2 linked regions of the Methylomagnum ishizawai genome follow. The protein of the gene in region 1 interacts with the protein of each later gene in a pairwise test. Links are inferred from orthologs where the notes say so. Each region holds a gene or a part of one and is shown on either strand. Other genes may lie near its edges. The genes, in order: grxD and K5658_RS15385.

Region 1 (15,494 bases):
CAACGCCCTTGAGTTTCTCGTAGAGCGCGGATACCGTTACCCCCAGGGGTTCCGGGTGTTTCTGGTAGGCCGCGTTGATCGAGGGATGGACCTTGAGGACCACGCTCAGCATGAGGTCGCACACCGTCGAAAATAGGATTTCCCGCGTGTATTGCTCCTTCGCGTTCTCCAGGAAAATCCTGTCCAGCCTCTCCGCCGCAAAGCAGCGTTCCAGTAGGCCGTGCAGCAGGCAGGACAGGGGCATTTTCTGGCGGAATAGCTCTAGCATTGATCTCGACTATTGGTGTTGGTATGTTGAGCGCCGATAATACTATCGGTTATTTCAGTTTGAAAGGGCTGGGGGAAAAGATATATATCGTTCAGACAGCCCTAAAAATTGTCGAACGCTGCCTATTAATGACCACCGACCCCGGCGACTTGGTGCTGGACCCCACCTGCGGCAGCGGCACCACCGCTTACGTCGCCGAACATGGGGGCCGACGCTGGATCACCATCGACACCAGCCGCGTGGCCCTCGCCCTCGCCAAGCAACGCCTGCTCACCGCCCGCTTCCCCTATTTCAAACTCCGCCCGCTCACCCCCGACGACTTGGCGCGGAATCCCAAAGGTACTTGGCTCAAGCACGACGGCGACGAAGCCCGCACCTTCCACTGCAAAACCGTCCCCCACATCACTCTCAAAAGCATCGCCCGCAACGCCTCCCTCGATCCCATCTTCGCCAAGCACGAACCCCTCCTGGCCGACCAACTGGCCGCGCTGAATTCGGCCCTCGCCGCGTGGGGCAACGCCACCATGCGCGGCAAACTCGTCGCCAAGCTGGAAGCCAAGGTGCGCGACGAAGGCATCAAGAAAATCACCGACGCCGACCTGCGCCGCTGGCTGCTGCCCGGCACCTTGCCCACCGAAATCACCTTCAAGAAAGCCGCGAAACTGCGCGACCGCATCCCGCCGGAAAACCGCTGGCGGGACTGGGAAGTGCCTTTCGATACCGACCCTGATTGGCCGGACGCCCTGGCGCAAGCCCTCACCGACTACCGCGCCGCGTGGCGGGCCAAGATGGACGAGGTGAACGCCTGCATCGCCGCCAACGCCGAGATGGAAGAGCTGGTGGACAAGCCCGACGAGCAAAAGGGCGTGGTGCGGGTCAGCGGGCCGTTCACCATGGAAGGCGTCATCGCCCTGGAAGACGGACCCGATTCGCCCATCGCCGGAGCGCCCGAAACCCTGGACACCTTCGACGCCGCCGACCCGGACGGGACCGGCGACGGCGCGGCGGTGGTCAACGCCGAAGCGCATCTGGACAAGGTGCGGCGACTCCTGGCCGCTAGCGGCGTGGACTTCCCCGGCAACAAGAACATGCGCTTCACACGGTTGGACGCCATCACCGACGCCTCGCTGATCCACGCCGAGGGCGAATGGACCAGCGATGAGGGCGAGCGCCGCGTGGCGGTCAGCATCGGCCCGGAAGTCGGCAACCTGACCGCCTTCCAGGTGGAAGACACCATTCGCGCTTCCAACCGCCGGGGCTACGACGAAGTGGTGTTCGCCGCCTTCGGCTTCGACGCCGCCGCCCAGGCCGTCATCGAAGAAGCCAGCCATCCCACCCTGCGCCTGCACATGGCCCTGATCCGCCCCGACGTGGCGATGGGCGAATTGCTCAAGACCCAGCCCGGCAACCAGATTTTCACCGTGTTCAGCGCCCCGCGTGTGAAGGGACCGACCCCGCGCAAGGACGGCGAGTACGTGGTGGAAGTCGAGGGCATGGACGTGTACGACCCGGTGAGCAACCAGCTTTACCCCACCGACAAGGACCGCATCGCCGCGTGGTTCCTGGACAGCGACTACGACGGGCGGACCTTCTGCGTGTGTCAGGCGTTTTTCCCGGACAAGGGCAAATGGGCCAAGCTGGCGAAGGCGCTGGGCGAGAAGGGCGTGATCGAGGAGGAGAAATTCGCAGCGCTGAGTGGGTTGGTCAGCTTGCCGTTTGCGCGTCCGGCGGAGCATCGTCCGGGGCGGGTTTGGCGGGTGGCGGTGAAGGTGATTGATCCGAGGGGGAATGAGGGGTTGCGGGTGGTGGAGATAAGGTAAATTCAGAATGCGATAAAAACCTTATGAGCAAGAAAAATAACAACTCATCGGAAAAGGCTGCACCACTGGATTTTAGCGGGCAGAAACTGGCGGGGCGGTCGTTTCGGAATCAGGATTTGCGGGGGGCTATATTTCGGAATTGTGATTTAAGGGGGGTGGATTTTCGGGGGGCGGATTTGACGGGGGTGGATTTTAGTAGGGCGCGGATGGGGAAAACGTTGGTAACAATATTCATGGTTTTACCAATAAAGCTTATTGTCCAGATTATTTCTATTTTTCTTCATACAATTTTTTATATATCTTTTTCTCTTGCTTCTTTGAATTTTATATATATAAAGGTACCTATTTCATTAGAAAATAAAGGAAATTATGATATTGCAACTCATATGTTTTTTGCAATTATTTTTGCAATTTTTCTTGAAAAAATATCATTAAATTTGTTTGAAAAAAATAATACTTCCATATATAAAGTATTCTTGATTAACTGGTTTATTTGTGTGGCTATCTCTGTGGTAGGATGGCTTATTTTTGATGGCCCTAGCTATAAAATTTTTCTCCCCGCTATTATTGTTTGTACTTATTTTCCACTGGTGTTTGGGGCTTACATGACATCCGTATTTGCGGATGCTTTATCTGATTTTTATATTGCAAGCAATTGGTTTTTTGTTGCAATAATTATTTGTGCTTTATTGGTTTTTATGCTTACTGTAAAGCAAGCATTTATGCCTTCAATTTCTGAGATGACTGGTTTTTTGATTTTATTGGCAATATTAACTGGAAAATTCTTATCATCATCTTTTATTTATAAGTTAATAAATAAAGAGGTTCCGCAAACATGGCTGCTAAGAAATTGGGCTTTATTTTGTGCAAGTTTAGGTGGTAGCAACTTTCGTGGAGCCAAACTAAATCACGCATTGTTTTTCGATGCCATTTTACAAAATACTTGTCTGATTGGTGCGACTCTTGACCATGCTTGTTGGCGTGAAGCACATTCCCTCAATCTTGCCAACACTTACGGTACCGTTCTCGGGCCTAAAATCGTCCGCGACACACTAATTAGCGGGAATGGCAGTGATAAACACTTCGTCGGTTTAGACCTGCACGGCCTCGATTTCTCCGGTATGAACCTAGCCAAAGCCGATTTCACCGGGGCCAACCTCTCTGGGGCAAGCTTTGCCAACGCTGATCTCCGCAATGCCAAGCTTACTCGCGCTGTGCTGCTAGGCGCGGACCTGTCCCGCACTAAACTCACCGGCGCATACATCGGCCATTGGAATATCGATAAGCACACCTGCTTTGAAGGTATTGAGTGCGAGTATGTCTACCTTGACGAAATCGGGGAGAACCGCCAGCCAGAAAGCGGTGAGTTCCGCCCCGGCGAATTTGAAAAGCTCTACCAGGAAATCGCTCACACTGTCGATATCATTATCGAAGGCCCCGCGCAGATGGACGCTTTGCTATGCAGCCTCGCCGAAATCCGCACCCGATTTGGCAAAGATGCGGCGCAAATTCAGAAAGTTGAGCGAAAGGGCGATGCTCTCAAAGTCAGCGTTGAAGTTCCGCCAGAACAAGAGGAATTATTGCGCAAGGAAATTCGACGCGAATATGAAACTCAGCTTTTAGAACAACAACATAAGTACGCTCTCCTGCAAAAAGACTTGGAACGCGCTCAGAGTGAGCGCGATTTAGTAAGAGAGGGCAAAGATGAAATTAAAGCTTTGATCGGGACGTTTGTTCCCTTACTGAAACGACCGAATGAAACCATTATCAACATAAAGGCCACAGCCGTGAATAACCGTAGTAGTACCATTTCGGGTTCTAACATCACTAATTCCAGTATTAACCAGGGAGGAGACCACGTTGAGCAGCACAACGAGACCCACGCCGGTCTTCCGGCGACAGAAATCTCCTCCTTGCTCGAACAACTACGGGGCCTAATCGGCCAATCGGACGCGCTACCCGAAGCAATGAAAGCAAACGCTTTGCAGCAAGTGGAAACCTTGCGCCAAGCCGCCGCAAAGCCGCCAGCCGAAGCCAAAACCGCCGCTATCGCCCCTCTGGAAGCGTTGAAAATGGTTGGAACCTTGGCGGGCGGCATCGGTAGCCTTATGGGCGCAGTGGCTAAATTGTTTGGATTGGAAAACTGAAAACATGCCCCGCGCTAAACCCACCCCCGAAGAAATCGGCACCTACCAACCCGTGCCCTTCGATCCCGCCACCGAATTGGCAAAAGACTTGGAAGACCCGGCCTTCCGGGAAGCCTACGCGGCGCTCGAAGAGGAATACGCCGCCCTGGATGTCATGCTGAACGCCCGCAAAGCCGCCGGACTGACCCAAGAAGACATCGCCCGCCGCATGGGCACCACCAAGAGCGCGGTATCCCGCCTGGAAGCCTCATTCGGCAACGACAGACACTCGCCATCCCTTGCCACCTTGAGGAAATACGCCAAGGCTTGCGGCAAGCGCCTGGAAATCCGCTTGGTGGAATAAGCCCCATGACCGACCCCGCCCACCCCATCCAACCCGTCGAAAACCCCATACTCTGCTCGCCCTACACCGAGCCGGACCAACACTGGCGCTACGACCCCCTCACCGGCCAACCCTTCAAGGAACCCCTCCGCCGCCCTGCCAGCTACTGGTACAAATCCGAACGCACCGGCACCGCCCAAGGCACGCTGTTCGCCCAGGAAGAAAGCGACGACCTGCCCCTGGTCAACGTCCTCCGCGACGACGTGCGGCGCTGGCGCAAATCCGGCTGGGTCAACGCTTCGCGAACCACCAAGCAACTCCTGCGGCACTGGTGGCGGGAAGACCGGACACGGCGGCTGTTCTTCTGCCAGTTGGAAGCGGTGGAAACCATCATCTACCTCCGGGAAATCCTCGCCCTGGACCGCAAACCCGGCTTCAATCCCAATCTCACCCTGGACGAATACCGCGCCCTCACCGCAGGCCGCAACCCCCGCCCCGACGAATGGCGGGCCAAGGTCGCGCAACACCCCAAACTCGCCGATTTCCCCAACGAACCCGCCGCCCAGCCCATTCCCCGCTACGCCGCCAAAATGGCGACCGGTAGCGGCAAGACCGTGGTCATGGCGATGCTCATCGCCTGGGCCTTCTGCAACCGGGGCACCCAATCCGGCGACCCGCGCTTCCCCCGCCGGGCGCTGATCGTCTGCCCCAATCTCACCATCAAAGAACGGCTGGCCGTGCTGCGGCCCGGCGACCTGGCCAACTATTACGACCGCTTCGACCTCGTGCCCACCCCGCTCCGCCCGGAACTCGCCAAGGGCAAGGTGCGCGTCACCAACTGGCACGACTTCCTGCCCAAGGCGGAAGTGCAGAAAGTCGGCGGCGTGCCCATCACCCAACTGGGACCGGAAACCCCGGCAGCGTTCGCCCAAGACCGGCTGCAAGACCTGTGGGACGACGAACCCCTCCTGGTGCTGAACGACGAAGGCCACCACGCCTACCGCCCGGCCCCGGTGCCGCCCGACGCCGAACTCTCGGCCCAGGAAAAAGCCGACCGCGAGGCAGCCACGGTATGGGTGGCGGGACTCGACAAGATCAACGCCGCCTGCGGCATCGCCTTTTGCGTGGACCTCTCGGCCACCCCGTTCTACATCCACGGCAGCGGCTACCCGGAAGGCTCGCCCTTCCCCTGGATCGTCAGCGATTTCAGCCTGGTGGACGCCATCGAAAGCGGCATCACCAAGATTCCCAGGCTCCCCACCCAGGACAACACCGGACGGCCCGACCCCAAATATTTCAAGCTCTGGCAGACCATCACCGACGGCCTGAAACGCGGCGAAAAGCTCAGCGGCGGCAAGCCCAAACCGGATGTGGTCTACCGCAAGGCCGAAGACGCGCTGCTCACCCTGGCCGGGGAATGGAAGCAACGCTTCGAGCAACTCAACGCCTCCACGCCCGGCCAAGACCGCGCCCCGCCGGTCATGATCGTGGTGTGCGACAACACCGACATCGCCGAGCATTTCCACCGGATGATTTCCGGCGAGGAAACCGTCGTGCTGGACGAATCCGACCACGAGGCGGACGACGACGAAGCGCCCAAGCGCAAGAAGAAGCCCAAGCCGCAGAAGCGCTATAACCCCGGCCTGCAAGGCTTCTCGGAACTGTGGAACCAGCCCGGCGCGGAAGTCACCCTGCGGATCGACTCGGACCTGTTGGCCCAGGCCGAAAGCGAAGACCCCAAGGCCACCCGCAAGGAGGCGGCGGAAGAACTGCGCAAGATCGTGTCCAGCGTGGGCCGACCCGGCGAACCGGGCGAGCGCATCCGCTGCGTGGTCAGCGTCAACATGCTCAGCGAGGGCTGGGACGCCAATAACGTGACCCACATCCTCGGCTTGCGGGCCTTCGGTAGCCAACTGCTGTGCGAGCAAGTGGTGGGGCGGGGATTGCGGCGCATGGACTACACGCCCGATCCCAACACCGGCCTGCTGACTGAGGAATATGTGGACGTGTTCGGCGTGCCGTTCTCCCTGATTCCGTTCAAGGGCCGCAAACCGAAAAACGGCCCGCCGCCGGAGGACCGACCGAAGCACGAGGTGAAAGCGCTGCCCGAACGGAAACACCTGGAAATCCGCTTCCCGGTGGTCGAGGGCTATGTGGTGGACCTCAAGCACCATCGAGTGCGCTGCGACCTGAGCCAAGTCGAGCGCACCCGGCTTGACCCCTCCAGCACGCCGACCGCTGCCTTCGTGCGGCCCCAAGTGGGCTACAAAATCGGCCATCCCAGCGCATACGGCGGCTTCGGCTTCGAGCAGGTGGACCGGCAGGCGTATTACCAATCCACCCATCCGCAGACCATAGCCTTTGAAATCGCTCGGGAAATCGTCCGTGCCCTGACCGAAACCAGCCATCCGGGCCGCGAAACACCGCAACGGCAAGGCCGCAGCGTGCTGTTTCCCCAAGTGGTGCGCATCGTCCAGAACTACATCGACGCCCGCGTGGACCTGAACGGTTGCCACCCGTGCGAAATCGGCCTGCAAAACTACGCCCAGCGCATCGTCGGCTTGCTGGTCGCGGCCATCGAGCCGGACGAAGGCCACGGTGAAACCCCGCTACTACCCCGCCTCAACCGTTATCAGCCCATCGGCAGTACCAGCAGGGTCCACTTCAAGACCGTCAAGCCCATCCAGGCGACCACTCACAGCCACCTGAACTATGTGGCCTGCGACACCGACACTTGGGAACAAGCGGCCATGTTCCGGCTGGAACAACTGGCCCAGGAAGGCTTGGTGCTGGCCTATGCCCGCAACGACCATTTGGAGTTCAACATCCCTTATGAATTCTTCGGCTTGCCCCGTGTGTACGAACCAGATTATCTGGTGCTGCTGGTCAACGGCATCACCCTTTCCCTGGAAGTGAAGGGCCAACCCCACCCGGAAACCGACGCCAAGCATCAAGCCGCCCGGCGCTGGACGGCGGCGGTCAACCATTGGGGCGAGTTGGGAAGATGGGAATTCCTGGTCTGCTGGGAGCCGCAGCAATTGGGGGAGCAGATTGCGCGGTTGATCGGCGGAGGAGGAAATCTGAATTTTCGCGGCGTGGTGCCGTGACGTGTGAAGGAGCGTTTTCAACGGAACTATCCCGCCCCGCTTTGGATAGGGGAGGACGAAAGCCCTGGATTTTTTAAGGCACGATATACCGCTGTCCCGGATGATTCGGCATTTCGGGAATGCGGTAACTCAAAACGCCCTCCTCGACCATGGGCGTCAGATAATCCCTGACCAGCGGCTTTTGCTCCCGCCCTCCCAAGATGGCCGCGATTTCCTCGGCGCTCAGTGCCCGCCAGCGGCATAGTTCCACAATCAATTCACGGAGAACCGGGCGGCGCGGCTTACTTCCTGGCGGTGGCAGCCGATGCCGAATGGATTCCGGGATGGCGCTTAGAAGCTGGTGACTATTCTCGGGTAGCTGGTGACTATTCTCGGGTAGCTGGTGACTATCCGGGGGAGGCTGGTGACTATTTGTCGGCGGTTCGGGTTCTTGGAGCAACGGGCCGAACTTGGAGCCCGGTACGTAATAAGACCGACTACCACTGCCCTTCATATCCAACAAGCCTAAATCACGCAACCGACGCAGATGGCTGGAAGCGTTGAGCGTGTCAGTACGATTGATCGCCCGGTAAGCCGCGTTATCGATGGCACCCGCTTCGCGGACGAAGACCAAAGCGCGGGCTTCTTCATCGCTCAAAAACTCGCCCGTGAGTTGGCGTAGCCAAGCAAGATCATCGGTTCCCAGGAAGTGATGGAATAAGAAGGTCGCGACAAATTGATCGGGGCGGCGGGAGGATTCAAAGGTCGGCGGTAAAAGCCCTTGCGCCAGCATCAGTTCGCACATGGCGCGGATACCACTGCCCTTGGTTTCGGCGATGTTCACCTCGTGCAGGACCGCCGCGATCTTGGGGTTACGGGTTTCGGAACCAGGTTCCCCCAGTTGCTCCTCGGCCTTGAGCGAGTGACCAGGGTTGCGGATTTCCAACCGATTGGCATAGCGGATAATCTGGATCGCGCCTTGAATCCGGTAGCTCCGATGCATCACCGCATTCACCACCGCTTCGCGCACCACCCGCAAGGGCAGCGTAGGTTCATCCTCCCGCGCCAAAGCGCCTTCCGGCAAGGAGAACGACTGCAACAATTCGTCGCGTACCGTGTTGGTGGCGCGGCGGATGGCGGTGAACAGCGGAGTGCGGATTTCCTGGGTATCGAAGCGATGATCGGGATTCTCAACCCAACGCTTCCCCGGCACGCGGATATAGTCGATACGCATCAGGGGAAAACAACGCCGCAAGGCCATCGTCGTCCCGAACAGCAAGATACCTGCGACAGTAGGCTTGAGTTCTCCGTTATCTCGCTTCGCGCATCCGAGCGCACGTAGTAAATCCTCATCCGTCCAAGCCAGTTCCTCCGCATCCGGGTTGATGGCTCGGCGCTGTTGGCGATAGTCGTTCAACGCGGTTGGATCGATGTCGCTGAGGTCGGTGTCGGGTATCAGGGCCGCATCGTAGGTATCCACCTGATGGCCGGAGTACAGGGCGATCAAGTCGTCGTCGGTTCCTTCTTGATCCGTGGAACCCACACGGCGATAGGCACCTCTCGGCAAGCCAAGGTTCTTCAAGTAGATCGGCTTGTCGGTGGCTGCCGCTTCTGGCACATACACAACCACGATGGCTTTGCCGTTCAACTCCTGCACCGCAACACGGGGGCGCACCGGACGGTTGAAGTTGTTCGCGCATTGGGTGACAAGGTCGCTTTGGATTTTGTCGGGCTCAGTGATGCCTTCCACCGCATATGCATTGCTGAACAAATCATATGGGTCACGCACAACACCCAACAACAGGTAGCCGCCGCCCATGCCCGGCTCATTGGACAATGCGCAGACCGTTTCCATGATCGAACGATCTACCTGGGAACCGCGCTTTGCCTCTATACGGTGCGATTCATCAAGCAAGGTCAATTCTTGTAACAGGTCTTCCGCCGAACGCATGATGCCTTTTCTCCTGTTTGCCAGCGAATTATGTTCGGCTCCCGGCATGTTCTCAATGGAACTGATGGGCATAAAAAAGCCCGGTCTTGCCGGGCTTTTTCATTGAACTTCAAGATTTTTGCCTTGTTGTTGGGACCGGATTTTCCCTAAATTCTCCCTAAGTTTAGGGTTTTGCTGTTCCAACTTGCAGCAACTTCTTGATTTATATGGCGTCCCCAGGGGGATTCGAACCCCCGTCGCCGCCGTGAGAGGGCGGTGTCCTGGGCCTCTAGACGATGGGGACCGGAACGAGGGCGCAAAGGATAGCGCCATGCGCCCCCGAGGGCAAGGCCGATTTAGCCGATTTTGGCACAGATGGCCTCGGCCATCTGGGCGGTGCCGCAGGTGGATTCGGGATTGAGGTCGGGGGTGACGTATTTCCCGGCGCGGATCACCTCGCGCACCGCCTGCTCGATCTTACGGGCCGCGGCCAGTTCGCCGATATGCTCCATCATCATGGCCCCGGCCAGGATCATCGCGGTCGGGTTGGCGATGCCCTTGTCGGCGATGTCGGGGGCGCTGCCATGCACCGCCTCGAACAGCGCCGCGTCGGTGCCGATATTGGCCCCGGCGGTCAGCCCCAGCCCGCCGATCAAGCCCGCCGCCAAATCCGACAGGATATCGCCGAACAGGTTGGTGGTGACGATCACGTCGAAGCTCTGCGGCTTCATCACCATATGCATACAGGTGGCATCGACGATCTTGTCGTCGAACTCGATATCCGGATATTCCTTGGCGATTTCCCGGCCGATCTCCAGGAACAGGCCGGAAGTGCATTTGAGGATGTTGGCCTTGTGGACCAGGGTGACTTTCTTGCGCTGGGCCTTGCGGGCGTAGTCGAAGGCATAGCGGATGATGCGCTCGGAACCGACCTTGGTGATGACCGCGATGCTCTCGGCGGCGATCTTCTCCTCGTCCACCTTGATGAAATGCTCGATCCCGGCGTACAGCCCTTCGGTGTTCTCGCGGATCGTCACCAGGTTGACGTTGTCGTACATCGTGTCGGTGCCCTCGAAGGAAATCACCGGGCGGACGTTGGCGTATAGGTTGAAGGCTTGGCGTAGGGTCACGTTGACGCTGCGATATCCCCCACCCACCGGGGTCGTGAGCGGTCCCTTGAAGCACAGGCGGTTGTTGCGGATCGACTCCAGGGTGGCGTCGGGCAGCGGGTTGGCGTGCTTCTCGACCGCCGCCATGCCGGCCAGTTGCCGATCCCAGGCGATTTGGACGCCGGTGGCTTCGATGACCTTGACCGCCGCGTCGACGATAGAGGGGCCGATGCCGTCGCCGGGGATGAGGGTGATGGAATGCATGAAGGGACTCCTACGGTTGCGGGATGGTTGGGCATTTAGCCGGGATTATCCACCAGGAACCCGGCGGACTTAAAGCACGGCGCAGGCAACGGATCGCCGCCGGAAAGGGCGGGGTGGCATGCCCCATCGGCGGTGGCTCCGCACCGGGGTGGTGCGCTTTCCGCCCGCCGCCGATATCTGATAGATTGGCCCGGAAATCACTCGATCCACGGAGCCAAGCATGGACATCAACGACCGCATCAAAGCCCAACTCGCCGAAAACCCCGTCATCCTGTACATGAAAGGCACGCCCAGCTTCCCACAATGCGGTTTCTCGGGCCGGGCCGTGCAAATCCTGGAGCAATGCGGCACCGACTACGCCTTCGTCAACATCTTCGAAGACCCGGAAATCCGGGAAGGGCTGAAAGCCTACTCGAATTGGCCGACCTTCCCCCAGCTTTATATCAAGGGCGAATTGATCGGCGGCAGCGACATCATGCTGGACATGTTCCAGAAAGGGGAATTGCAGCAGCATCTGGCCGCGGCCGGCACCGCCAGCCCGGAAGCCTCAAGCTGAGGGTTCGGGTTCGGACCCAGGCCCATGGAGCCGGCCTTCGGCCTCCACCAAGTCCGCCCAGCGGTTGACGATGCCGCAGAACAGCCGGGCGGTCTGCTCGGCGTCGTAGATGGCGGAATGGGCCTGTTCGCCGTCCCATTCCAGGCCCGCCGCCTGCGCCGCCTTGGCCAGCACGGTCTGGCCGTAGACCAGGCCGCTCAGGGTCGCCGTGTCGAAGGTGCTGAAGGGATGGAAGGGATTGCGCTTGATCCCGGCGCGTTCCACGGCGGCGTTCAAGAACCCGAGGTCGAATGCCGGGTTGTGCCCGACCAGGATGGCGCGGGTGCAGGCGTTCCGCTTCACCGCCGCCCGGATCGGGTGGAACAGCTTGTCCAGCGCCTCCTTCTCGTCCAACGCGAAGCGGAACGGATGGAAGGGATCGATCTTGTTGAAGCTCAGCGCCGAGGGTTCCAACTTCGCGCCTGGGAACGGCTTGACATGGCTGGCATGGGTCTCCGCAAGATGCAGGCGGCCCTGGCCGTCCATCTCCATGATAACCGCCGCGATTTCCAGGACGGCGTTTTTGGTGGGATTGAAACCGGAAGTCTCGATATCGACGACTACCGGCAGGAAGCCGCGGAAACGGCGGGCGAAAACGGGATGCGCTGGATTGTGCATTAGAAAAGTGCGATTTTTCCTCGACTCGGCTGGGCAAGCTTATTATATTTGTGCGTCCACCCGGGTTTAAAGTTTAACGCCGCGCCGAAGTTCCCGCCCAGCGGCCAAGCCGGTAAACTTCCGCCAGATTTCCGAGCAAGGGCTTACCAAACAATGAAAATAAGTCGCCATCCAAGCCGCGCCCGGCGTAGCCTCGGGTTCGCGCTAGCCGCCAGCCTCGCCGGTTGCGCCAGCACCGGAACCTCCCCCCAGAGCGATCCCCGCGACCCTTGGGAGGGCTGGAACCGGGAAGTCCAAAGCTTCAACGACAAGCTCGACGACTACATGATGAAGCCGGTGGCCCGTGGCTACCAATACATCACCCCTTCGATAGTCGATCAAGGCGTCACCAACTTCTTCAGCAATGTGGACGATGTGGCGGTCATCGGCAACGATCTGTTGCAATTCAAGCTACTGCAAACCGGCCAGGATGTCGGGCGCCTGGTGGTCAACACCACCTTGGGGCTGGGCGGCTTCGTCGATGTCGCCAAACACCTCTCGATGCCCAAGCACAACGAGGACCTGGACCAGACCCTGGGCGCCTGGGGCATCCCCTCGGGACCGTACCTGGTGCTGCCCTTCATCGGTCCCAGCACCCCGCGCGGCGTGGTCGGCGTGGCCGGGGACACCATGTCGAACCCGATCAACTGGATCAACCCGGTGGGTATCCCCTGGGGATCGGGCGTCCTCAAGACCACGGACATGCGGGCGGATTTGCTGAGCGCCACCAAGATCATGGACGAAGCCTCGGTGGACCGCTACGAATTCATGCGCAACGCCTATTTCCAACAGCGCAAATACCTGATCTACGACGGCAATCCGCCGATGGACGAGGATTTGGAAAAGGAAATGGATTTGGAGCTGGAAGGACTGGATTCGGGCGGCTCCACCCCACCGCCCTCGGTGGCCGCCCCCATGCCGACGGAACAGCAACCCGCCGAAACCGCCGGGAAATGACCCCGCCGGGGCGGGCTCGCAGCCCGCCCCTACGCCGCCGCCACGATCAAAGGCACCCGCATCTCCGCCGCGCTGACGCCGCCGTGCATCCCGATATGCTCGTGGCGGTGTTCGCCCGGCAGCCAATCCTTGATGACGTAGTCCTCCTTCATCACCAGCGTGTAATCGCCGATCCGGTCCCGGAGGGCGGGATGCGGCGTCCCCAGCCCGAAATAACCCCGCCCGATCAATTCGGCGCTAGGCAGTAAGTCCGCGCAATGGCCCAGTTCGGTGCGGACATAGCCCTCGAAATCGCCGCAGCGCTCCGGCTTCACATAGCAATACGCCACCCGCTGTTCCCCGCACAAGGGCAGCGCCAGGCAAGCGGCCAGGGCGGGATGGTCGTCGAGGCGGACGCGCCGGTCCTCGGGAACATCGATGAAACCATGGTCCGCCGTGACCAGGACCAGGGTGCCGGTGCCCTTGATATAGTCCAGGAACCTGAGGAAACCCTCCTCGAACCCGGCGAAATGCCAATCGGCCTCGGCGCTGAGCGTGCCCGCCTCGTGGGAAATCCGGTCCAGCTCCGGCCAATAGGCGTAGACGAACTTGCGGTCCGGGGCTTTGCGCAGGGTATGGGCCAGGGTCAGGAAGAAATCCTCCTGCCCGTCGTAGGGCCGCAGATCGGCCTTGCCCCGGTGCGCCAGGTTGAAATCGGAATGGATGATCCGGCGCGGCGCGGCCACATAGCCCGGCACCGGCACCCGGTCGAAGACGGGCAAGTGGTCGAACAGCTTGTTGGCGTCCACGCCCGCCTGGGACAGCGCCACGCCGCCATAGCGCGGCGTGCCGGGCAGCACCGCGATGACCGCGCCCAGTTCGCGGAAATACATATGCCAGCCGGTCAGCCCATGTTGTTGCGGGGCGACCCCGGTCAGGAACGTGGTGATGGCGGCGGCGGTGGTGGAAGGGAACACCGAGGTCAAGGTGCCGCGCACCAGCCCGCCGAGCCGGTTGCGCCGGGCGCGGCGGGCCAGGAAATCGCAGCCCAGGCCATCGACTACCAGCAGCACGACCTGCCGGTAGTCGGCGACTTCCTGGGGCCCCAGGATCGACAAGGGCACGTAGCCCGTGCCCGCCCCACCCAAGCCCTGGATCAGGCTCGCCATCAGGTTGACGATGCTTCCGCCCGCGTAGTCCGGCAATACCATGGTGTTTTCCCGTTGTTATCGTATACGCCTTCCGGGCGTGTGATCGGATCGGCTCCGGGAAGCAATCCCGGGGCGCGCGTTCCTCAAGCCGCCTCCCGCAGCCGGTCGATGGCGGACACGTCTGCGGCGTCCAGGCGGAGGGACGGGGCGCGCAGGCTGTCGGCGATGCTGGCGGGCCGGCTCGCGCCGGGGATCGGCAGGATGTGTTCGCCCTTGGCCAGGAACCAGGCCAGGGCGATTTGATAAGGGCTGGCCCCGTACTTCCCGGCGAGCTGGCCGAACAAGGCGTTTTGCCCCAGGCGCTGATGGCCGCGATGGCCGCCCACCGGGCTGTGCGGCAGATAGGCGATCTGGCGTTCCCGGCAGAAATCCACCAAGCCCGAGGCGAAATCGTGCTGCTCGAAGGGATTGCAGCGGTTCTGCACCGAGGCGATGGGCGTATGCGCCAACGCCTGTTCCAGCAGGGCGCGGTCGACATTGGACAGGCCGATATGCTCGATCTTGCCTTCTTCCTTGAGCCGGACCAGGGCTTCCAGGGAGGGCAGCAAGCCGAGCCGGGTATCGACCGCGTGCAGTTGGTAGAGCGCGATGCGCTCCACGCCCAGGGCTTGCAGGCTTTGCTCGCAGGAGCGGCGCAGGAAGGCGGGATCCCCGTCCACCACCCAATCGCCCTGGGGCCGCCTGAGTCCGCCCTTGGTGGCGACCAAGGCGAGTCCGCGCCGCCCGAAGTAATCCAGCGCCTGGGCGATCAAGCGCTCGTTATGGCCGATATCGGCATCGTCCAGGCAATACACGTTGGCGGTATCGATCAAGCCGCCGCCCGCGTCCAGGAAGGTGCGGATCACCTCGAAAGCCTGGCCGGGGTCCGGCCTGCCCTGGATCGACAAGGGCATCGCGCCCAGGCCGATGGGGGGTATGCGCCAACCGGTTCCATTGATTTCCCTGTACATGGCTTTTCCCTCCGAATGCCAGAATCGATAAACGGTGAATTTCTTGAAGTGCCGGATCATAGCATTGTTTGAGCCAGATCAAGAATCCCGGCCTTGGGAATCGCAAACCTCGCCAAGACCGCGCCGCGCCCAAAACCGGCCCGGCCCCCATCCCAAGCCCGGCCCCCGACCGCCGCGGCCCGCCTAAAAAGCGCCCCGC
Region 2 (15,554 bases), 3.2 Mb from region 1 along the record:
TGTCGCGCAAATAGAAGGTAGCGGTGGCGGGGTCGAACAAGCCGATGCCGTCGACGCCGTCGCCATTCCAATCCCCGGCGACCGGCAACCACCCCTTGCCCTGGCTGCCGAACGCGAATTCGAGTTCGGGCAAGGCGGGCGCGGTAAGTTGGTTCCGCAACATGAATACACTGCGGTCGGGATCGTAAAAGCCCACGCCATCGAGGCCATCGCCGTTCCAATCGCCGACCAGGGGTATCCAATTGGAATCATGGGGACCGAAGGGAAATTGTATCTCGGGTTCGCCGATGGAATCGCTGCGCCATAGGAAGAAGTACCGGCTGGGGCGGTGGAAAAAGCCGATGGATTCGATCCCGGTCCCCAACCAATCCCCGTACAAAGCGAAGGATACGCCGTCGAGCCGCCAAGGCAGCAAGCGCCCCACACTGCCCCGGTAGGGGTCCCTGATGACCGCCACGCCGGGATTCTGGAACAGCAAACCCACCGTGCTTTTCGGCTTGGCCGTCAGGTTATCCAGCAGGAATACATCGCGGATCCGCAAGGGAGCCTGGGGTGCGGCCGAGATGGACGCCGCCATTTCCGCTTCCAGCAATTCGGCATAGGGCGAGGGCTGGGGGATTTCCGGCGGGGGTGGTTCGGGAAGGACGGTCTTGTCCTTGGTTTTCCCTTTGGAAAACGGAAAAGCCTTAAAAATATCCTTGAGACTCATCGGGCTTCCGGATTGGTTGGGCTACGCGGCACGGCGCTGGGTGGGTTCGGGAGCATAGGCGGTCCCGTCCCCGTCGCGCTCAGCCACCGCCGACAGCCCGCTTCGCCACCCCCAGGGTGGTTTCGGCGGTTTCCACGGCGACGTCGGCGCTCAAATCATAATAATCTTTCAGTATCTCGGGAGGCTCCCAACCAATCACCGCCGCCGCGGGAAACGCGGGTTCGGCCTCGAACAGCTTCATCAGTGTCCGGTTGATACGCCGGGGGCTGGCGGTCAACGGCAGGAGCCGACCGGCCTTGGTACGCCGTATCCGCTCGCCGACCGCGCCAATATCCAGGGCCAGGGGATAGAGTCCGTTCTGCCAAGCCTCGGACAAGGCGAAACAATAGGTTTCGGGCCAAGGACTCAGGAACAAGGCGATCCTGGCTTGGCTGGCCTCGATCAGGCGCGGCAGGTCTTCGCGTTGATAAGCGCCATAGATCGACACGTTACCGAACCGGCTGAACGCCTGGTCATCTCCGGTATAGCCGATAATCACGAACCTCAAGGGCAGGCCTTCCTTTTCGGCGTTGCGGACGCAGCGCAACAGGATATCGCTGCCCTTATGCACGCCTATCGCGCCGATGACCGCCACGGTATAGGGTTCGCCCTTGCGCACCGCCGGGATTTCGCAGCGCGGTTCCAGATGCGGCAAGACCCGGAGATTCGACAGCGGGAAATGCTCGCGGAAACGTTGCGCCACATCCTCGCTGGGCGCGAAGATCCGGCGGGCCTGGCCCAGGACTTCGCCATAAACGGCCCGCCACGCGCCCACATCGCTGCCGAACTCCGCGTATTTGTCGTCGAGGTCGTGTTCCAAGCCATTGAGCTTCACACAGCGGGTACAGGCTTCCGGGGTGAATTGCGACGCGCCACAGTAATAGCCGGTTTCGTCGATCATATTGATACGCGGACAAATCGGCAGGTAATCGTGCGCGGTGAAATCGTAGGCCGTCCCCAACAGCCGGGGCAATTCCCAAATGCGCTTGGGATAATGCATGGTTTGATGGTAATGGATATGCCAAACGCGGAGATCGCGCAGGTCCTGGGTCAGCCGCTCCCAATCCTCTGGATACCGATAATGAATCGTATAAGGCAGGCCATGGCAGACCAATTGCCAGCGCTCGGCGGTTACCGACATCAGTTCCAGTACCGGCACACCTTCCCGCGCCAAACCCGCCGCCAAGTAATCCGCCGCGCTTTGGGTGCCGCCGCCCAGGCTATGGATCACGAACAGCATATAGCGCGGGGCGTGTTCCCGCAGCAAGGCTTTGGAAACCGGGTTACGCGCCTGGGCCATCGGGTCTTGGACGATGAAGCGCTGGATGGTCGCGGCATAATCGGGATAAAGCCCGTTCAACTTGGCCAGGTTGCGCTGAATCTGGTCCTTCTTGTTCTCGGCGAAGGAAACCCCGCCCTCATGCTCGACAAACACATCACAGGCCGCCACATGCCGCCATCCCAAGGTGGCGGCGCGTAGGCAGAAATCGTTTTCCTCGCCATACCCCTTGCCCCATTGGGCCTCGTCGAAATAACCGATCTCGTCCAAGGTATCGCGCTTGATGTACATACAAAACCCCACCGCCGTGGGGATATCCACCACCAGCCCAGGGTTGGATTCCGCGAACAAGGCGTCCAAACGCTCGACCGAAAGACCGGGCGGGATCGGGTTTTCCCGGCAAAATCCGGGGAAACTGCAAATCGTGGCGTTATTGGACAAAGGCGTGGCGGTACCGATGTTTTCCGCATGGTAAGCGGCCCCCCGCAAGCGATCCAGCCAAGCGCCCGCCACCGCCGTATCCGAGTTGAGCAAAACCACGTCGCGGCCCGGATGCAAGCGCATCCCGCGGTTCACGGTTCCGACGAACCCCAGATTGTCCTTGTTTTCCAGATAGGTGAACCGCCGCGCCTGGGCGAGGTTCCTCAGTTCGGCGCTCAAATCGGCATCGGGGCTGGCATCGTTGATGACCACCAATTCCATCGGCGTTTGGCAGTGGGCGGCGGCCAGTACGCCGGCAATACAGCGCAGCGCGTCTTCCCGCCCCAGATAAACCGGCACGATCACATCCACGATGGGCTGGCGGTCGTGGTGGCCGGGCAACTTGACCAGGGAAGCCAGTTGTAGATCGATCCGGCCAGGGATACGCTTGGCCCGGCGCAGTTCGTTCGTCGCCTTGGCGATGATTTGGGTACGCAGCCAAGTGGTGACATCCTCGTCGAAGGCCAGCCCGCCCGCCAAGCTTTGCCAACGCGAACGGTCGTTCAAAATCTCGGCGAGGGTGGTCAGGGAACGCAGGGCGATGTCGTAAGGGGTATAGACAATGCTCGGACCGAGTACCCGGAGTTCGGTGCCGGCCAGGCGCAGGTCCAAGGTGAGGCTGGCGCATTCCCAACTCTGCGGGCGTATCCTGAATTCGAAACCGCTACGGCTGCCGGGCTGTTCCGCGATATCGGGGCGGACCTGGTCGGCTTTGATGACGGCGGTATGGAGGCCGTTCACGAACAAATCCAGGGCTACCGGCCGGTTGGGGGCGCTGGTATTGACCACCCAACCACTGACCCGCTCGACGCCCGTGGTATCGACATAACCGCGATAGCCGGCCTGGATTTTAAGCGTCTGGCCTAGGCGTTTGGGCTGCCCCGCCTTGCCCACCACCTCGATTTGGATCGAATGGGGCTGGGTATCGAACACCTTATCCGGCAGGGTTCCCCGGAAATCATAACGGCCATCGGCCTGTGCCAAGCCGATCTGGCCGTCGGGAATCTCGCCCTCCCGTTCCCCGTCGATCAGGAGGCGCAAATACGGGCGCTGGTTCTTGGTGGAAGCGCATCTTTCGCGCACCCAGCCCACCAAATAGCCATCCTCTTCCAAGCGGAAATCGCCATCGTACTCCCCGCCGCCCAGTTGGATCGGGCTACCTGGCAATTCATTGCCGGTCTCCAAGCAGTGGAATCGGTATTGGCGGGTGGCTCCGTTCAACAAATCCTCGTCCGGTTGCCAAACGAAACCGCAATTGCCATAGGCCCGCAACTCGCTATCGACCCGCGGCAGGTGGGCCTGGGTTTCGCCGACCTTGTCGCCGTCCACCGTCACGGCCAATTTGACGGGATGGTGTGGCCGGTCGGGATGGAAGGCCCACCCGAAAACCCGGCCCGCCCGGATACCCTCGACTTTACCCAGCAACCGGGCGGTCTCCCGTTGAAGGGCCGGGGCATCGCCTAACTGCGGACCGAAGAGCGCGACCGCATAACCTTTGAGGATGGTTTTTTCACCCTCGTAGCCCGCGAAAATAGCGCCCAGCCAATCGCCCAAGGTGTGGTGTTCTGCCAAGGGCAGTTCAGGGAGTTGGAACGGTGCATGGCGGGTTTCACCCACCTCCAGTATCCATACCCGATCCCGGCGCCAATGGGGGGCCAGCGACCGGGAGAAGAAATGCAGGAATCCGCCTTCCAGCAAAGCCTTCATGGTCTCGGGAAAATTGCCGGACCTCACTGTCGGCAACATCTGCAAGGAAACATCCATCAGCCCCATGCCTGTCGCGGCGGACCAAGGCAGCCTGGCATAAAACAACCCATCCGGGCCGGATAGATAAGTGGGGGGAATAGCTGCCAAAGCGAGCGCTATTTTGCGTCTGGTCACCATCCCCAGGGTGGGGAAGGACTTGGCGACCCGCAGCATCAGGATGTTTTCCAAACGCAGGCGGCTTTCCGGGGACAAGGTCGCCAACCACTTTTTCGGAAGTGGCGGGGCTTTCTCGCATTCGACTTCCGCCAAAACCCGGGCTTCGGCATCGGCGATCCGGACACGGAAGCTCCCGCGTTGCGCCAAGCCTGGTTGATAGGCGACCAAGAGATAATCGGGACGTTCTACGAACTCCATCCCCAAGATGGGCTTGCCCATGGGAACATCGTCCAAGAACACATTGATCTGACCTGAAATCTTAGCCTCGCGCCGCCAATACAGAATCAATAAGTCGTCGTAAGCATGAATCTGTAAAGTCTGTATCGAGGTCATCGCTGATTAGGAGGCTTGCGCAATGGTGGGGGGCGCGGTGGCCTCCCCAACCGTTTGCTTGGCGAAGAGTAGCTTCCTTAGGAATAGGAAGCTACTTAAGGGGTTTCACCGTTGAAATAACAACGGATTAGAGGTGGAATTGCCCGTTAAGGTTATCCTGGCTCAGATCGTTGGAATCGACGTTCTTCAAGGTGATCTTGTCACCATTGGTGAAGGTCAGGACAGTATCCTTACCATCTTGCGTGATGGTAACGTCGGCATTAGCACCCGAGATATTAATGCTGCCATCATTGTTACGGTCAGCGATTTGCAAGATATCGCCCTTCTTGAAATCGTTGATCGTATCGTTGCCAGTGGGCTCGTTGCTGAAAAGGAATACATCGTTCCCTTTCCCGCCAGTCAACACATCGTTGCCGGCATTGCCAACGAGGGTATCGGCACCGTTGCCACCATTGACGGTGTCGTTGCCAGCCCCACCCTGTAGGAAGTCGTTTCCTTTGTTGCCATTGATGGTGTCATTGCCAGCCCCACCGACCACGGCATCATTACCTGCTCCAGCGTTCACGGTGACAGCACCGGTGCCCGTGTTTTGGATGAAGTCGTTGCCCTTGCCGAGGTTAGCGGCATGGTTACTGTTGTCGGTGATGATGATGTCGTTATCGCCTTTACCAGCTGTGATAGCGGTATCCTGACCAGTACCGACCGCACCGTCACCGCTGCCGGCGAAGTTGGCAGTTCCTGTGCCCTGGTCACCGAACACGATAAACGTCCTACCAAGGTCGGTGACGACGTTCTGCTGGAAGCCACCTTGATCGGTGGTGGTGTTGAAGACGCTGTTGTCGTAGAACCCGTGGAAGAACGTGCTGATTTGGTTGAACTGGGTGTCGTTGTTAGGGGTACTCCCCGAACTACCGATATGAAGGTTCAGCTGTGCGCCGCCGATTTCTGATGCCATGATGAGTTCCTCTTAAGTGTGTCGTTGAAGCCGTTCCAAATGTTGTTGAATAAAAGCCGAGGTCACAAACACTCCATCAAGGACTGTTTACCCAGTTTATATAATGTAGTAGTTAAGCCTCTTGGCGCAAGCCCCTAGAGACAGATTCCTCGAAGGTCTTAAAGATGATATCGAAAAAAGTCTTTGACTTTGTTTGGATGAATGCGTTAAGGGGCATTCCCGGTGCCAGGGAAACTTCGGGTAGATCCTTAAGCATGTCCGCGTCGGCCCTAATATGAGCCAGGAAGTAATAGGGCGCGCTAGGATTGGATTTATCCTCAAGGGCATCGCCCGACACATAGATAACCGTACCGGCGATATGGGGAACCGTGCGGCTATTATAGGCTAATAATTGTATATCTGCATGTTGGTTCACATGAACCAATTCAATATCCTTGGTCATGACCTTAACCTCCATCAGCAACTCCTGTTGCTTAGGAACCAAGTCCATCAAGGCATCGCCAGGCCTGATCACCCCACCGATAGTCGAGACTTTCAGGTCTATCACCTGCCCATCGCTAGGAGCGATCACACGGAAGCGCTGGACCGCCAACTCGGCCGGTTGGATTTTCTGCTGTAATTCAAAAATATTACCCTTGGTTTCTTTCAATTCATCATCTGCCAATTTGATATATTCATTGCGCAGGTTGATGATCCTCAACTCCAATTCCTTATGCGCTTGCAGGGAAGTCCCCAGCTTGCCTATAGTCTGGCCCAGATTGGCGCGCATATCCGCCAACGCCTCCTGCCAACCCATATAGGTGCTTCTATCGACGAATTGCTTGGAGCTTAGCGCTTCCCCCATGGCTACCCGCTCTTCTTTCAAGCGGATACTGCGCTCGGTTTCCTTGATTTCTAATTGATAGCCTTCGGCCTCGCGGGAAACTTCAACCATCTCCTGGCGGGTTATCGCGATTTGCTCGTCAACGCTCTTTTTCTTAGAAAGAAATAAAGTTTTTTCATTGATCAACATTTCCCGGACCTTGGGGTCTTGGCTAGCCAAGAGCCCGCTGGGAAACTCTACCTTGTCCGCGAACCTCTGCTCGGCCTGGAGCCGGGCCTCCTTGGCTAGGAGCGCGTTGAGCTGATCCTTCAGGATAGTCAGATTGGCTTTGACCTCCGCATCCTCCAATACCACCAGGGGATCGCCTTGGTTCACATATTGGCCTTCGTGGACCAGGATTTCCCGGATCACCCCGCCTTCCAGATGTTGGATGGTTTTGCGCTTGGTTTCGATCTTGATGATGCCCTCGGCAACCACGGCTCCCTGGATCGGTGCCATGAAGGCCCATGCGGCGAATCCACCGACGAAGAAAACGATGATAAACATCCCGGCCCGCACGATGCGGCTGGCTTCCCCGGTCTCGTCAAAGGTAACAGTCAACATAAAAGCTTAGGAAATAGCTCGAACTCGATGAAAGCCGTTCCCAAACCGCAGGGAACGCATTGTTCAATAAAAATCAACACCGACCCCTGCCAACTTCCGATTCATCACAGTTTATCCAAAAGCGGTAGCCCGGGCCGGATCGGTTTGTATCCGATTGTACGGGGAGCCGCCGCCATATCCAAGACGTGCCGCCCACTTAGGCGGCGATGCCGCTTCCCAGGGCCGGGGGTTCCGAAGCCGGAGCGACCACGCCGCTCACATGCCCCAACCGGCGCATGATCTCTTCCCGAGGCCCGAACATCAGTTGCTTGCCCTGGCCCAACACCAGGATTTTATCGGCATCCTGCAACAAGCTGGGTTTGTGGCTGACGATCACCACCGTCGCCCCTTCCGCCTTCAAATCGCGGACCGTGGCCAGGAGAACCAATTCGGATTGGCCATCCAGGAAGGTATTGGGTTCGTCCAGCACGATGAAGCGGGGCCGCCCGAACAAGGCCCGCGCGAAAGCGATCAATTGCCTTTGCCCACCCGACAGCTTGTTCCCGGCCACCCCGATCTCGGTATCGTAGCCCTTAGGCAGGCGCAGGATCATGTCGTGCGCCCCGGCCCGCTTGGCCGCCTGCACGACCTCCGCCACCTTGCTATAAGCGTCGCCCATGCGCGCGATATTCTCGGCCACGCTGCCCGGAAACAATTGCTGCTCCTGGGGCAGATAGCCGATGTGTTCGCCCAAGCCATGCTGCGCCCAATGAAAGATATCCGCGCCATCCAAACGCACCGAGCCGTCGCTGGGCTGGTAGATGCCCACCATCAAACGCGCCAGGGACGATTTCCCCGAGCCGCTGGAGCCGATCACGCCCAGGACTTCGCCCGCTTCCAGTTTGAAATTCACCCCGTTCAGGATCGTGCGATCCCGGTCCAGGAAAAATAGCAGACTTTCCACAGACAGGTGGCCTTCGGGCGGTGCGTGGCGCAGACCCTCGTTCATCCACAAGCGATCCTTCAGCAATTCTTCGAGCCGAGCATAGGAGAGGCGGAAGTTCAAAAAGGAACGCCACGCCCCCAGTACGTTCAGGATGGGTGAAATGGCCCGGCCCATCAGCATGGTCGAAGCGATCATGACGCCGCTGGTGACGCCTTGGACATTGATCACCAAATAGGCGGCGGTGCCCATCGCCAAGATATGCAGCACATGCTTGACGAAGAAAGACACACTGATGATGGTGCCCACCCGTTGCAAGGTGATACGCGCTTGTTCGAGGTATTGATCATTGACCTTGCTCCAACGGGACTGCACGTTCTCCTGCATCGCCAGGGCGCCCACCACCTCGGCGTTCTTGAGGATATGCCCCATAAGGTCGTTGGATTCCCGTTGCTTGAGGTTGGCTTCCTTCTGGTTCTTGGAGGTGATCACGTCCTCCAGCCAAGTCAAGGCGAACAACACAACGGAAGTTCCCACGGCGATCATGCACAAGGCCGGATGGAAGGCCCACAGCACCAGCAGGAACACCGGTATCCAAGGGACTTCGAAAGCGGCTTTAAGCCCAACACCGGACATGAAGCTTTTGATGATATCCAAATCCTCCATCGCGTGTTTATCTCCCTCGCCCTGCCGCTTGAACCGCAGGATGGTATCGAACACCGGCTGCCGCAGCTTGGAGTGGATGGTATCCCCCAGTTGCTTGAACAAGCGCGAACGCAAGGATTCCAGCACCGCCTGGATCGCCAGCGCGAACATGAAGATCAAGGTGATGACCATCAGGGTCGAGTTGCTCCTACTGGTCAGGACCCGGTCGAACACCGTCATCATGTAGAGCGGGGTCGCCAGTGCGAACAGGTTGACCACGAAACTGAAAATGGCCAGGTAGAAAAAGAAGCCCCGGCAATTCGATACGACCTCGCGCGGCGTCATAGCACAGCATCCCCCACGAACAACAAATGATTGGACAACACCCCATCGACCAACTCGCGGTAGCGGCGGATGGACTCCGCCACATCGTAGCGCCGCCTCATATCGGCGCGGGCCTTGAGTCCCAGTTCGCGGTCGCGGCGGGGGTTTTCCAGCACCCGGTCGACCATGTCGGCGATCTCGCCGGGGGAGAAGAAATCGACCAACAGGCCGTTGACCCCATGCCTCAGGAACTCCCGCACCGGCGCGGTATTGGAGCCGATGACGACGCAACCCGCCGCCATCGCCTCCAGCAACGACCAGGACAGCACGAAGGGCACGGTAAGATAGACGTGTACGGAAGAGATTTGCAGCAACTTCAGATATTCCTCGAAAGGCAGGCGCCCGACAAAATGGACGCGCTTGGGGTCGATGGTGGAACCCAGTTCGCGCAGCATCTGCTCGCGGTAGGTTCCCGCCGCGGGCGGACGGGCGCTGTAGCTGACCTCGTCGCCACCGGCGATGACGAACTGGCAATCCGGCCGCCGCCGCCCGATCTCGGCCACGGCCCGCATGAACACGGGGAAACCCCGGTAGGGTTCCAGGTTGCGGGTGGCGTAGGTGACGACCGGCTGCTGGCGGGTCAAGAGCTGGCCGTTGGGCAGACGGAACGCCGCGTTCGGGTTGGGCTTGATCCGGACCGTGTCCACCCCGTCGTGGATGACCGTGATCTTGCGCTGGAACTCGGGGGGGAACAGGCTCCGCTGCCATTCGGTCGGACTCACGCCGAGGTCGATGCCCACCAACCCCAGCAGCTTGGTCGCGTTGGCGGTGCGGATGCGGAAGGCATCGCTCAGCCCCAACGGGAAATCGGGATCGAAATCGGCATCGACACCCCTGGCATGATAGTAAAATTCGCAATACCCCACCAGCGGGGCATGTGGATAAATGTCCTTGAAATACAAGGACTCGCCCCAGCCGAGATGGGCGAGGGCGATATCCGGCACGAAGCCCTCGCGCTTGAGGTCGGTCAATTTGGCCGCCACCGCCAAGCCGTTGGCGATGGCCTGCTCGCTACTGTATAGGTACTCGCTGGACACCCCGCCCAGATGGGCTCCGCCCTGGTAGGTCTCGACCCTCAGCCCCTTGAACCGGTATTGCTGGGGTTTGAATTCCTGGCAGATGCAGACCAATTCATTGCCGGGCTCTTGCGCCAAGGCGTGGATGAAATGTTCGAATTGTCCGGGAAGATTCTTATGGATGAAGAGTAGCTTCATCGTCACACCTTAAACCGCTCGGAAATCCCCCCTTGGGGGAAGAGGATCGATTGCCCGCCGCGGGGAATACCCGCCGGGGAAGGCCCGGCACCCCGCCATCCGGTGCCGGTGGAAAAAGCCCAGGCCAGGCTCCCTAGGGAACCCGCCAAGGCTCCAGCTTGCGCCCGGCGGGCGACCGCGCCGTGGCTTTGGGAGGCTCGTCGGCGGGCGGCTGGCCGGGCAGCGGAGGCTGCTTCGACAGCAGGCCGGGCGCATGGGGCCGGTGGATCAAGGCGTTCACCGCGTCGATATCGTCCCGCGCCAAAGTGCCGGCGGCCTGCTTGAGCAATAATCCATTGCGTAGATAGTCATACCGCGCCCGTGCGTAATCGCGCCGGGACTGGAAATAGGTGTTCTGCTGGACCAATAGATCGACCGCCGATTGCGTGCCGACCTGGAACCCGAGTTGGCTGGCCTCCAGGGCCACTTCCGCCGATTTGACCGCCGTGGCCAGAGCGCCCACCTCGCCTATGGCCGCGAACACGCCGCGGTAGGCATCCTTGACCTGGCGCTGGGTGGCGCGGCGCTGCTGATCCACCTGCGCCATCGCCTGCGCGTAATAATCCCTGGCCTGCTCCACCTTGGCATTCACCCCACCCCCCGAAAACACCGGGACGTTGACGTACAGGCCGATGGTCTCGCTGTCGTTGTCCAACCCATAGGGCGGACGATTGCTGTGATAAAGGCCCTTGGTGCCCTGGATATCCACGGTCGGCAGATGACCGGCGAAATTCACGTCTATGGCCTGCTTGGCGACCTCGGCCCCGCTCATGGCGGCGATGATATCCATGTTGTTCTTCATCGCCATATCGCGCCAAGCCTCGATATCCTCGGGCTGGGGCTTGTTCAGCGCTACCTGCTCGGGCACCTTGGCGAGATCTATATCGATGTTGCCGAGGATTTCCCGCAGGCTTTCCTTGGCGTCGTTCAGCTTCTGGTCGGCCACGATCAAATCGGCCGCCACCTGGTCGCGCTTGGCCTGGATCGCGTTCAGATCCACCAACGAACTGAAACCCACCGCCAAGCGCTCCTTCACCTGCTCGATCTGCACATCCAGGCTATGCAACTGCATGGCGGTCACCTCCAGGTTTTCCTCGCCATACAGCACATTGAAATAATTGGTCGCCACCCGCACCGCCAAGTCCTGGTAGGCGGCCTCCAGCTGGGCCTGGGCCTGGGCGATCTGGTTGTCCGCCTGCCAGAGCTGCACCCAATAATCGTAATGGAACACCGGCTGCGACAAGCGCAAGGTGAATTCGCCGACTTGGTAGGTCACGTCCGTGAATTGCTGGGTGGTGATATAGGAATTCTGGGTCGAAGTGTGGTTCTGCGTGTAATCGCCGTTGAAGCTCACGTTCGGCAACAGTTTGGCGAGGCTGATCGGCCGGTTCTTCTGGATGGCGTTGCGCTTCGCCTCCGCCTGCAAGACCAGGGGATCGCCCTTGAGCCCCAGTTCGTAGGCTTCCAATAAATCCATGCCATAGGACGGCAGGCTTGCCAGCCCGCAAAGGACCAGCGCGGGAATCGTTTTGTTCATAACCTTTCTACGAGCCGCCCGCCCATACGGCAAAACGCTTATATCCATCAAGCATACACGAAACCTGCGCCAATCCAGCCCAACCAGACGAGGTGGAGCGTGGGACCACCGTGACGCCGATCCCGGAACCGGGCGGGACGCGGGATAGCGGCGGCGGTCCGCGACCCTCCCCCGCCGCCCTGCCGGAAGCATTGGTCGGCACCGCTTTCCTTGGCGAAACCCCAATGGGCGCGGGCGGAAAAACAAGGGCGGGCGGGACCGGACCGATGCCGGACCCGCCGCGAGGTTTAATGGGCGGGCTTGGGTGCCGGGGCAGGGGCCGCGGGGGCGGGTTGCGCCGGTTTTTCGGCGGGCGGCTGGGGCTTGCCCGCTTCGAGGCCGGGCGCGGCGGCACCGGCCGGGGGAGCCGGGGGTTCGGCGGGTTTGGGCGGCAGGCGGTTTTCGATCTTGGCCTTGCTCTCCAGTTCGGCCATATGCTGTTGCAGTTTCTGCGACTGCAACATATTGCGCAATTGGTCCTTGACCGCGTCGAAGGGCGGCGGTGCCTGTTCGCGGGATTCCTCGCGCTGGATGATGTGCCAGCCGAACTGGCTCTGCACCGGGGCCTTGGTGGTTTCGCCGTTCTTAAGCGCCGTCACGGCCTCGGAGAACTGCGGCACCATCTGCTGCGGGTTGAACCAACCGAGGTCGCCGCCTTTGTCCTTGGAGCCGGGGTCTTTGGAATATTTCTTGGCGAGGTCGGCGAACTTGCCACCCTTGTCCAGCTTGGCGAGGACTTCCTTGGCGGTCTTCTCGGAGTCCACCAGGATGTGGCGGGCCTTGAATTCGGTGGCCTTGTTGGCGCCGATGCGCTGGTCGTATTCCTTCTTCAGCTCGTCGTCGCCGACCTGGAGGGTGGCCATGTAATGTTCGACGGCGTTCTGCGCCATCGCCAAGCGGCGGGCGTTCTCGATGCGGGCGGCGAACTTGGGGTCCTTGTCGAGACCTTGGGACTCGGCTTCCTGGGCCAGGACTTCGCGCTTGATCAATTCCTCGACGATCTTGTCGTCCGGCGCGGAGCCGCCTCCCGGACGCCGGGCCAGTTCGGCCTGCACCGACTCGAACGCCGCTTTGCTGATCGGCTTGCCATTGACGATGGCGATAGGGTCCCCGGCCGGCTTAGCGGCGTCGGCGGCCTGGGCGGACCCCGCGGCCAGCAAGGCGCTCGCGACCGCGATGGCGATAAGCGGATATTTCTTCATGCGATGTTTTCCTTATGGTGATTGAAACTCGGCGGGCGTCAGCGCCTTCATGCTGAAGGCGTGTATATCGGCACGCAGCAATTCGCCCAAGGTCCGGTACACCAATTGATGGCGCTGCACCGGGTTTTTGCCTTCGAACGCGGTGGACACGATAAGGGCGGAAAAATGCCCGCCCCCGCTCGCGGCCCCCGCGTGCCCGGCATGGGCATGGCTGTCGTCCACGATTTCGAGATGCACCGGGGCCAGCCCGGCTTCCAGGGTGTTCCTGATTTTTTCAACACGGTCGGTCATATGGAACCTCGCTAGGGATGGTGCCCGACCCGCCGGGCGGGGGGCTAGGGGAAAACCTTCTTGAAGGGCGTCACCGTCACCTGGGCATAAACGCCCGCGTGGCGGTAGGGATCGGCCTCGGCCCAGGTCCGGGCGGCTTCGAGGCTGGCGAATTCGGCGACGATGAGGCTGCCGGTGAAGCCGGCCTCGCCGGGGTCGTCGCTATCGACCGCGGGCAAGGGTCCGGCCAACAGCAAGCGGCCCTCGGCCTGCAAGGCGCGCAGGCGTTCGAGATGGGCCGGACGGGTTTGCTGGCGGAGCGGCAGGCTCCCCGCGTGGTCTGCGCAATAGATGGCGTAGAGCAAGGCTTATTCCTCCGGCTTGGTTTCGGGCAGGTAACGGGAGAGATAGAACGATTGCAGGATCACGAACAGGAAGGTCAGGCCCAGCATCCCGAACAGCTTGAAATTGACCCAGACCTGTTCCTCGAACTGGTAGGCCACATACAGGTTGACCCCGCCGATGACGATGAAGAACGCGGCCCAGGCCAGATTCAAACGTCCCCAAACCATGGATGGCAATTCCAACTGGCCGCCGAGCATCCGCTCGATCATGGTTTTCCGGCCGATCACCTGGCTGCCCAGGAACACGGTGCCGAACAGCCAATTCAGCACGGTGGGCTTCCACTTGATGAACTGTGGATCGCGCAGGAACAAGGTCGCGCCGCCGAACACCACGATCAGCACCAGCGAAACCAGGTGCATGTTCTCGACCTTGCGGTGCCTGAGCCACAGGTAGGAGACTTGCAGGACCGAGGCGACGATGGCGACCAGGGTGGCGAGATAGATGGGATTTTCCTTGAACAGGGGATAATCGTCCGGCACCCAGCCCGCGCCAAGCTTATAGGCGATGAAAAACAGCAGGATGGGGAAAAAATCGAGCAATAGCTTCATAGGGTTGAACGCGACTGGGGTGAACTCAGGCGTAGTAATCGACGCCTAGGGTTTGGTTGAGGGCGGTGCGGGATTCCTGCTGGGCGAATTGTTCGTGGCTTAGGTAGGCTCGTAGCGCTTGTTGGGCCTTGGCGTTCAAGGCGGCTTGGCGCTCGACCCGGTCCGTAGCGTCCTCGGTGCGGTATCGTGTACGCCCTTCGGCGGGCCGGGACGCGGGATCGACGGGGCGGAACCGTTCCTGGCTGGTGCTTGGGGCGGGATTTTCGGAATTCCGGGCCGCCTGGGGATCCAGCGCTCCCACCGCTTCGGACCGCGTCCGCATCGGCGCGGGCGGGACGGCGACAGGATAGAAAGCGGTCTTGCGAATGTCCATACGGGGCTAGCCGCAGCTTTACCGATTCAATGGATATAATACACAATAATTCCTAGAACTCGATGACATAAGAGACGGGGCTCCCCGCAAGGCCACCGCCGGAAGCGGGCTCGCGCCGGAACCCCCTGCCCTATCAATTGGCTTGGAAAACCCGCTATGGACCAACCGACCCGCACCGAACTCGAAGCCGCCGCTTTCCGCCGCCTCGTGCAGCATCTGCAAGCCCACCCCGAAGTCCAGAACATCGACCTGATGATCCTGGCCGATTTCTGCCGCAACTGCCTCGCCAAATGGTACGCCGCCGCCGCCCAGGAGCGCGGCCTCGACCTCGACTACCCGGCGGCGCAGGCCCTCGTCTATGGGATGCCTTATTCCGAATGGAAGGCCCAACACCAGAAGGAGGCCACCCCGGAACAAGCGGCGGCCTACGCGGAACGCCAGCGGCAAAAAGCGGCCGCCGGGCATTGAAAATGCCTATTGCACCATGAAGTCGGTGAAGAACAGGTCTTCGAGGCCGTGGTCGGCCCCGACCTGTTCGAGGCTGGCGGTGATTTGTTCGAGGGCGGACTGGCGCAGTTTCTCGCGCTCGGCGACGGCGGCGATTTCCGCCGGGTCGCGGTTGGAGAACAACATGATCAGGGTATGGCGGATCAAGGGCATATGGACCTTGATCTTGTCGGCATCTTCCTTGCTCTCCACCAGCAGTTGGATATCGGCCCGGAGATAATGGCGCTTGCCCGCCAGATTGACCAAGACCGCCTCCAAGGGCAGGTATTCCGCGCCGCCATCCTCCCCGCCGCCCCCGCCTTCGTTGGCGAGCCCGGCGGGACTC

Evidence for each region.
Region 2: the proteins of grxD (region 1) and K5658_RS15385 interact in binary tests that used the Escherichia coli proteins (3 or more experiments, as listed by UniProt). The link is inferred for Methylomagnum ishizawai from one-to-one orthologs.

What each region holds. Positions count from the first base shown.
Region 1 is NZ_AP019783.1:124,350-139,843, forward strand. Bases 9,994-12,834 are described here. They hold grxD (Grx4 family monothiol glutaredoxin), read left to right. Parts: upstream 9,994-11,166; coding sequence 11,167-11,502; downstream 11,503-12,834. Other genes in these bases: K5658_RS00585 (isocitrate/isopropylmalate dehydrogenase family protein), read right to left, coding at 9,994-10,946; rnt (ribonuclease T), read right to left, coding at 11,494-12,159; K5658_RS00600 (MlaA family lipoprotein), read left to right, coding at 12,313-12,834. Also shown: K5658_RS00550 (transposase), read right to left, coding at 1-268; K5658_RS00555 (DNA methyltransferase), read left to right, coding at 292-2,088; K5658_RS00560 (pentapeptide repeat-containing protein), read left to right, coding at 2,112-4,235; K5658_RS00565 (helix-turn-helix domain-containing protein), read left to right, coding at 4,240-4,578; K5658_RS00570 (DEAD/DEAH box helicase), read left to right, coding at 4,584-7,664; K5658_RS00575 (ATP-binding protein), read right to left, coding at 7,738-9,666; more of K5658_RS00585, read right to left, coding at 9,930-9,993; more of K5658_RS00600, read left to right, coding at 12,835-13,155; K5658_RS00605 (alkaline phosphatase family protein), read right to left, coding at 13,185-14,345; K5658_RS00610 (aldo/keto reductase), read right to left, coding at 14,429-15,295. UniProt on the Escherichia coli protein: Monothiol glutaredoxin involved in the biogenesis of iron-sulfur clusters.
Region 2 is NZ_AP019783.1:3,371,908-3,387,461, forward strand. What follows is about bases 11,779-14,679. They hold K5658_RS15385 (BolA family protein), read right to left. Parts: upstream 13,418-14,679; coding sequence 13,139-13,417; downstream 11,779-13,138. Other genes in these bases: K5658_RS15375 (TolC family outer membrane protein), read right to left, coding at 11,779-11,885; K5658_RS15380 (peptidylprolyl isomerase), read right to left, coding at 12,173-13,126; K5658_RS15390 (YciI family protein), read right to left, coding at 13,462-13,761; K5658_RS15395 (septation protein A), read right to left, coding at 13,765-14,349; K5658_RS15400 (hypothetical protein), read right to left, coding at 14,375-14,679. Also shown: K5658_RS15345 (hypothetical protein), read right to left, coding at 1-709; K5658_RS15350 (glycosyltransferase), read right to left, coding at 789-4,649; K5658_RS15355 (calcium-binding protein), read right to left, coding at 4,891-5,718; K5658_RS15360 (HlyD family type I secretion periplasmic adaptor subunit), read right to left, coding at 5,831-7,144; K5658_RS15365 (type I secretion system permease/ATPase), read right to left, coding at 7,341-9,056; K5658_RS15370 (glycosyltransferase family 4 protein), read right to left, coding at 9,053-10,309; more of K5658_RS15375, read right to left, coding at 10,443-11,778; more of K5658_RS15400, read right to left, coding at 14,680-14,722; K5658_RS15405 (DUF1244 domain-containing protein), read left to right, coding at 14,879-15,190; K5658_RS15410 (flagellar basal body-associated FliL family protein), read right to left, coding at 15,197-15,554. UniProt on the Escherichia coli protein: Transcriptional regulator that plays an important role in general stress response. Has many effects on cell morphology, cell growth and cell division. Acts by regulating the transcription of many genes, including dacA (PBP-5), dacC (PBP-6), ampC and mreB.